One region of the Siminovitchia jepli genome, then DNA from elsewhere that is predicted to be linked to it. Evidence: predicted binding sites of a transcription regulator. Region 1 holds the regulator's gene; the other holds the start of a gene.
The links. The regulator Rex, encoded in region 1, represses fermentation and respiration genes when NADH is low (regulators of the CRP and FNR family bind a similar motif). The targets are predictions, from matches to a motif close to TTGTGAAATATTTCACAA.
Positions count from the first base shown of each region.

Region 2: qoxA (cytochrome aa3 quinol oxidase subunit II) is a predicted target of Rex. The motif match lies at 1,454-1,471, and genes of this name have one in related genera.

Region 1 covers NZ_JBFEGN010000036.1:23,517-27,733, reverse strand. Annotated here, with positions in the region: gene AB1L08_RS12730 (ABC-F family ATP-binding cassette domain-containing protein) at 1-1,586, opposite strand, end outside; gene moaC (cyclic pyranopterin monophosphate synthase MoaC) at 1,711-2,205, shown strand; gene AB1L08_RS12720 (redox-sensing transcriptional repressor Rex) at 2,287-2,949, shown strand; gene AB1L08_RS12715 (twin-arginine translocase TatA/TatE family subunit) at 3,013-3,192, shown strand; gene tatC (twin-arginine translocase subunit TatC) at 3,208-3,966, shown strand; SAM riboswitch class I at 4,116-4,217, shown strand, end outside.
Region 2 covers NZ_JBFEGN010000049.1:11,500-15,716, forward strand. Annotated here, with positions in the region: gene AB1L08_RS14835 (ABC transporter ATP-binding protein) at 1-702, shown strand, start outside; gene qoxA (cytochrome aa3 quinol oxidase subunit II) at 1,579-2,472, shown strand; gene qoxB (cytochrome aa3 quinol oxidase subunit I) at 2,536-4,217, shown strand, end outside.

The DNA of each region.
Region 1 (4,217 bases):
TAGTCGCCGAGAAATTCTTTTGTTCCTTCTGTGGACAACTCGACGACCTTTGTAGCAATCCTGTTAATAAAATAGCGGTCATGGGAAACGAATAAGATCGTTCCCGGGTAATCCACAAGGGCGTTTTCCAACACTTCTTTACTGTCCAAGTCCAAGTGGTTCGTCGGTTCATCAAGAATGAGGACATTCGCCTTTTCAAGCATCAAAATGGCGAGAGCCAGGCGTGCTTTTTCTCCTCCGCTCAATGAGGAAACGGTTTTTAATACATCATCCTGGGTAAATAAAAAATTGCCAAGGACCGATCTGACTTCTTTTTCATTAATCAGCGGATAGCGATCCCATAATTCTTGTAAAACGGTTCGATTGGATGACAGGCTGGCTTGTTCCTGGTCGTAATAACCGAATTGAACGTTTGCCCCATATTGAATTTCCCCGGACAGGAAGGGAATTTTTTTTATGATCGATTTTAACAATGTAGATTTGCCGATTCCGTTTGGACCGACAAGAGCAACGCTGTCGCCACGGGAAAGCCTTAAATTTATATGCGCAGCCAACGGCTGTCCCTCGTAGCCGATGCTTGCGCCCGAAACGGACAATACGTCATTCCCGCTTTGCTTCTTAATCAAAAATGAAAAAGAAGCGGATTTTTCGTCTCCCTCGGGACGGTCCATGATGTTCATTTTTTCCAATTGGCGGCGCCTGCTTTGTGCGCGTTTGGTCGTGGACGCCCGTGCCAGATTGCGCTGGATGAAATCCTGCAGTTTGGCAATTTCGCCTTGCTGTTTTTCATAAAGCTTCATTTCACGTTCATATCTCTCGGCTTTTTGCTCGAGATATTTGCTGTAGTTGCCGTGATAGACCGAAATTTCCGTTCGGGACAGCTCGTACACTTGTGTGACAATTTGATCGAGAAAATAGCGGTCATGGGAAACGATGAGAAGGGCCCCCGGATAATGTTGCAAATATTTTTCAAGCCAGGCCATCGTTTCGATATCGAGATGGTTTGTCGGCTCATCCAAAATGAGCAGGTCCGGCTTGGCCAACAACAATTTGGCAAGTGCCAGGCGCGTTTTTTGCCCGCCGCTAAGCCAGGCAATATTCGTATGATAGTCTTCTTCGTAAAATTGGAAGCCATGAAGGACAGACCGGATATCCGATTCATATTGATAGCCGCCGATTTCGTTAAACTGCTCCTGGAGCCCGTCGTATTCTTCCAGTAGCCGTTTATAGGTCCCTTCTTGTTCATAATTAGCAGGATCGGAAAGCCTTTGTTCGATTTGCCGCAGTTCATTTTCCATTGTCCGGACTTTCGTGAATACGGAAAGCATTTCTTCCCAAATCGTTAATTCTGATTCCAAGCCTGTATGCTGCTCCAAATACCCGATCGTCAAATCTTTCGGTTTAATGACCTGGCCGGAATCATGTGACAATTCTCCGGCGATGATTTTTAACAAGGTAGATTTCCCGGCGCCATTTCTTCCGACAAGGGCTGTCCGATCCCCTTCGCGGATTTCCAATTTTATATTTGAAAGGACCATATCAGCCCCAAAATACTTTGAAAGCTGCTGAACTTGAAGTAATAGCATATTTTCCACCCCTAATTATAGACAGTGTATCGTATGTTAACGATATTTGACAATCGGATTTTTTGCGCTGCAAAGACAGACAGTATACACGAAATAGTGTAGAATGATAAAGAGGTGTTTGGCCGTGGATAAATTAACGCACTTTAACAAGGAAGGCAGGGCAAAAATGGTGGATGTGAGCGGAAAACCGGAAACAGTCCGCACTGCTGTTGCCCGTTCGAGCATTGAAGTGAACGACCATATTTACGAACTGATTGCAAATCAGCAAGTAAAAAAAGGCGACGTCCTTGCGGTTGCGCAAGTAGCCGGGATTATGGCCGCGAAAAAAACATGGGAAATCATCCCGATGTGCCATCCGATCCCGATTAAAGGAATCAACTTTTCTTTCGATTGGAAGGAAGGATCTGAGAATAATAAAATCTTGGAAATAACTGCTGAAGTTAAGACAATCGGAAATACGGGAGTGGAGATGGAAGCATTGACCGCTGTTTCGGCAGCTGCTCTCACTGTTTACGATATGTGCAAGGCTGTGGATAAGGGAATGGTGATCGGACCAACTTTTTTAATGGAAAAAACGGGCGGAGTATCCAGTAAAGATTATCATCGTGAAACGGAATAAGGGTTTTTTCGTTTCTGTGCGTGGAACCCATGAAACTGAAGAATTGAAGTGCTTTTTCTTTCTTGGCATGGAGGATTGAATATGAATGAGGAAACATTAAAAATACCGCAGGCAACTGCAAAGCGGCTCCCGCTATACTACAGATTTTTGAAAAATTTACACGCATCAGGGAAGCAGCGCGTATCCTCGGCCGAATTGAGTGAAGCGGTGAAAGTCGATTCCGCTACCATTCGGCGGGACTTTTCTTATTTTGGCGCGCTTGGAAAAAAAGGATATGGGTATAATGTAAATTACTTGCTGTCATTTTTTCGCAAGACGCTTGACCAGGATGAGGTGACGAAAGTTGCGTTAATTGGTGTAGGAAATTTGGGAACGGCTTTTTTGAATTATAATTTCTTGAAAAACAACAATACAAAAATCGAAATGGCATTCGATGTCGACCAAAACAAAATCGGGAAAGAGATCAGAAATGTTCCGATTTATGATTTGGCTGAGCTTGAAGAGAGGTTGGGCAAAGAAGAAGTGGCCGTTGTTATATTGACTGTACCGGCAAGTGCCGCCCAGTCCATTACGGACCGGATTAAACATACGGGTGTGAAGGGGATACTGAATTTCACCCCTGCAAGGCTGAACGTACCGGAGTCAATCCGTGTCCATCATATTGATTTGGCGGTGGAACTGCAGTCACTCATTTACTTTTTGAAACATTATCCTCTTGATGACACGGAATTTTCACAACCATAAACGTTTTTTAATAGCTAAAAGGACGGGTTTCCATTAAAATAAAACTATAAGGAGGTGGCCGCAGTGAGTCCAGGTGCAGGAAGTATAATTTTGATTGGACTTGTCGCTTTATTGATCTTCGGGCCGAAGAAGTTGCCGGAACTTGGTAAGGCTGCGGGCAACACGTTGCGTGAATTTAAAAACGCGACGAAAGGTTTGGCGGAAGATGATGAAAAGGACAAGAAAAAAGACGGCGATCTTTGATAGGATGGACAAACTATGAGTCAAAAAGAAATGACGATCATCGATCATATAGAGGAATTGCGAAAACGGCTTGTCATTATAGTCGTTTTCTTTGTGTTGGCTGTCATCGTCAGCTTTTTTATATCACAGCCGCTTATCAAACTGCTCCAGCATGCAAGTGCTGCCCAGGACATTACGATGAATGCGTTCCGGGTAACGGATCCGTTTAAAGTATTTATGCAAATGACGTTTGTGCTGGCGTTTATTTTCACTTCCCCCGTCATCTTGTATCAATTGTGGGCCTTTATCAGTCCGGGGCTTTTGGAGAAGGAACGGAAGGCAACGCTCAGCTATATACCGGTCTCCGTTATGCTGTTTTTAGCAGGCGTCCTTTTTTCTTATTTTATTCTGTTTCCGTTTGTAATCCGGTTTATGCTTGGCTTATCAAGCAACATGGAAATCCAGACGACAATTGGCATTAATGAATATTTTCAGTTTCTTTTTCAAATAACCATTCCTTTCGGAATTTTGTTCCAACTTCCGGTCGTCGTTTTGTTTTTGACAAGGCTGGGTATTGTGACACCGATGTTTTTAGTGCGGGTGAGAAAATATGCCTACTTTATTTTGTTGGTGATCGCAGCGTTTATTACGCCTCCAGATTTAATTTCACATATGATGGTAACCGTGCCATTGCTCATTTTGTATGAAATCAGCATTTGGATTTCAAAAATCGGCTATAAAAAAATGCAGGCTGCCGAAGAGGAGCAGGATCTAGAAATCAATCATGAGCCATAAAAGCATCCAGGGTGCTTTTTTTTTGAATAAAAAACGCACTGAACTTATGGGTTTAGTTGTAAAAATGTAAAATTCATCCTTGACAGAAAATTTTTTGTGGGATAGGATATAAATACGCCAAAGCAGACGTACTCAACTGAATAATTGATTTCTTATCCAGAGAGGTGGAGGGACTGGCCCTTTGAAGCCTCGGCAACAGACCGTCCGGTACTGTGCCAATTCCAGCAGGCTTTTTGCAAGCCTGAAAGATA
Region 2 (4,217 bases), on a different contig from region 1:
ACCTTCGGTTATGATGAGGGCCAAACCGTGCTTGAAGGGATCAATCTGTGTATTGGTGCCGGAGAAACAGTGGCTTTTGTCGGGCCTTCAGGGGCAGGAAAGACAACGATCTGCTCTCTCATCCCGCGATTTTATGATGTCGATCAAGGAACCATCTCGATCGATGGCATAGACATCCGGAGCATGACAAAAAAATCGCTCCGTTCCCAAATTGGCATTGTACAACAGGATGTGTTTTTGTTTACCGGAACGATTCGCGACAATATCGCATACAGCCGGCTTAATGCGACTGATGCGGAGATCAGGGAAGCAGCGCGTCGTGCACATCTTGAAGATTTCATTGACTCCCTTCCCGCCGGCTTTGATACGGAGGTGGGAGAAAGAGGCCTGAAGTTGTCCGGCGGGCAAAAGCAGCGTATCGCGATCGCACGGATGTTTCTGAAAAACCCGCCGATCCTGATTTTGGATGAGGCCACCTCAGCTCTTGATGCCGAAACCGAGATGATCATCCAAGAAGCGCTGGCCGAGTTGGCCAAAAACCGGACTACTCTTGTAATTGCCCACCGCCTGGCAACGATCCGCAATGCTGATCGAATCGTTGTCGTTACCGAAAACGGAATTGCCGAACAGGGCCGCCATGACGAATTGATTGAAATGGGAGGCATTTTTGCCAGCCTGCATCGCGTCCAGTTTCAGCGTTAAGGTATGTTGGATCGTTCACTAAGAATAAGCTGTAGCCACTTCGAAGATGCAGCAAATTTGCTTTTAAAAACAAATACCGCCATGCAGTTATTGCAAGAGAAGTGGGATGATCCTGCAAAACTCGTGTTCCCAAGCAAAAACGGATCCTATTTTTGAAATTAAAATCATCATCGTGGATGATAACCCATTTATTTGAGAAGGCCTTAAGATCATTTTCATTTTGAAAACATGAAAAACTTCATGTCAAGTTATGAAGGAATGCACTTATGCACGTGCGTTCTTTTTTTTATTCTTTATACAGAGTTTAATCGAATGTGTTCATATGAATATTTTGGAAATCAATAATTTAACAAAGACCGATTGAAGTCATGCCAAAGTTGGTTCAAAGAATATCCGCGTTTCTTCCTCAACGCTGGACGGTGGATACCTTGACAAAATTGCAGGACGGAAGCATATTTGGCAGCTAATATTAAACCTTCTGATCTTGTTTGCTTTTGCAGCGGCCTGCTTTCTCGTTGCAATTTATCATTTTAGCTGCAATAACAGTACAAAAAGCTTCATTTAAAGGAGAAAGGCTCCATTAATTTGTGTCACTGAGGTGGTGGGGAGAAAATAAAGAATGCCACCTTTACTTCAAACAATTTAATCGGTAATTTCTTTCGGTTGGAGGGGTTTATAAAAAAATATTGTCCAGTTACCACCGTTTCTTTGAACATTTTGTTACCAAAAACCAGGGTGACTCAAGAACATTTTGTGACATGTATCACAAACTATTGTTATTACATTTTGATGGTAATAAGATAATGGTAAATTGATCACAGATTAAACGATAAGTTATTGCTGCCAAGGTTTAATTCAAAGAAAGGGGTCCCCTCCATGAAAATGAAATGGGCTTTTTTATGTGTAGCCATCTCTATTCTTACAATGCTGACGGGTTGCGAATCATTAATGGTTTTGGATCCTAAAGGGCCTCAAGCTGAAACACAGGCCAATGTCATTTGGATATCGATTGCGACGATGGCCATCATTGTTGTTGCCGTTTTTGTCCTTTTAATCATCATGTTAGTAAAATACCGCGCCTCGAAACAAGGCGAGGATTATGAACCGCCGCATATTGAAGGAAATCCGGTGGTGGAGTCGATTATTGTCGGGATTCCGGTGCTCATTATTATTTTCCTTTCAATCGTTACGGTTAAATCAACCTATGCAGTTGAAGCAACGCCGAAACAACATGAGGGGCAGGAACCATTGACGATTTATGCTTCGTCTTCCAATTGGAAATGGCATTTCAGTTATCCGGAAGAAGATATTGAAACAGTCAACTATTTGTACATCCCAACAGATCGGCCGTTGGAATTTAAACTATATTCATACGGGCCAATCACAAGCTTCTGGATTCCGCAGCTCGGCGGACAAAAGTATGCGATGGCGGACATGGTCACCACGTTGCACTTGGCAGCCGATACTCCCGGGGAATACATGGGAAGAAATGCAAACTTTAGCGGGAAAGGCTTTGCTGAAAATACGTTCCAAGTGAAAGCAATGCCGGAGAAGGAATTTGATGATTGGGTTGACGAAGTGAAAAAGACTGCCGAACCTCTTACGGAAAAGAAATTCGATAAGCTGCTAGAGCCTGGCCATCTGGGGCAATTAACATTCAGTGGAACACATTTGCGCTTTTTGCCTCCCCCGGAGGGTGAATATGGTGGACATCATCATGAAGGCAATGAGTCTCAAGAAATCCATTCAGAGCACAACCATCATAATTGATAGCTTAACAGTTTTATAACCGTTTTTAATGCTGAACATTTACCGGGAAGGAGTTATAAAAGGATGAATTATTTTGACCGATTTGCCATCCCTCATCCCAGTCCTGCCATTTATGCATCAATGGTAGCCATTGGTCTTACAGTTATCGCGATTGTCGCCGGCTTAACCTATTTTAAAAAATGGGGCTATTTATGGCGCGAATGGTTAACGACTGTTGACCACAAAAGAATTGGGATTATGTATTTGATCTCTGCTTTGCTTATGCTGTTCCGGGGCGGCGTAGATGCGATTATGATGCGGGCACAAACGGCTGTACCCGACAATACGCTGCTGGATGCGCAGCATTATAATGAAGTTTTTACCACCCATGGGGTAGTCATGATCATTTTCATGGCGATGCCATTTATTTACGCCTTGTTGAACTTCGTTGTTCCGTTGCAAATAGGGGCCCGTGACGTCGCATTCCCGCGCTTGAATGCGTTAAGTTTCTGGCTATTCTTCATGGGTGCCATGTTATTCAATATTTCTTTCGTCATTGGCGGATCTCCTGATTCAGGCTGGACTTCTTATTTTCCGCTCGCGGGAAATGATTTCAGCCAATCGGTCGGAACGAATTATTACATGCTGGCGATTCAGATTGCCGGTATCGGTACATTAATGTCCGGGATTAACTTTATCACGACCATTTTAAAAATGAGGGCACCCGGTATGACGTTAATGAAGATGCCGATGTTTACATGGACCGCTTTTATTACAAACGTCATTGTCGTTTTCGCTTTTCCTGTATTAACGATTGCGCTTTTGCTGGGAACAATGGACCGGCTGTTTGGTTCAAACTTCTTTACAACGACAAACGGCGGTATGGATATGCTTTGGGCCAACCTTTTCTGGGTTTGGGGGCATCCGGAAGTTTATATTTTAATCTTGCCGGCATTTGGTGTATACAGTGAGGTGATCTCTACTTTTGCACGACGTAATCTCTATGGTTATAAGTCGATGGTTGGATCGATCGTGATTATTTCGTTTTTCTCATTTTTGGTCTGGACTCACCATTTCTTTACAATGGGGCAAGGACCGCTGACGAATAGTATTTTCTCCATCACAACCATGGCGATTGCGATCCCGACCGGAATCAAGATCTTCAACTGGATTCTGACGATGTGGAAAGGGAAGATTGAATTCACTGTTCCCATGCTTTATGCAGTCGGTTTCATTCCGATCTTTACGATTGGCGGGGTTACCGGGGTGATGCTCGGTATGGCAAGTGCGGACTATCAGTATCATAATACCATGTTTTTAGTGGCCCACTTTCACTATACCATTATACCTGGAGTCGTATTCGCGATGCTTGCTGGCCTCACTTATTGGTGGCCCAAAATGTTTGGTTTTATGTTGAATGAAAGAATCGGGAAATGGGCGTTCTGGTTTATCGCAATCAGCTTTAACGTCACTTTCTTTCCAATGTTCTTCACCGGTTTGGATGGGCAGGCACGGCGGATGTACACATACTCAGAAGCAACCGGGTTTGGGCAGCTGAATCTGCTCTCATTTATCGGAGCCATTGGGCTTGCCATCGGGTTTGCTTTAATTGTGTACAATGTTTATTACAGCACGCGTTATGCTTCAAGAAATATTAGTTCAGATCCATGGAATGCACGTACGCTTGAATGGGCCACGCACAGCCCGGTGCCGGCCTATAACTTTGCGACGATACCGGAAGTTCATTCCATTGAACCATTCTGGGA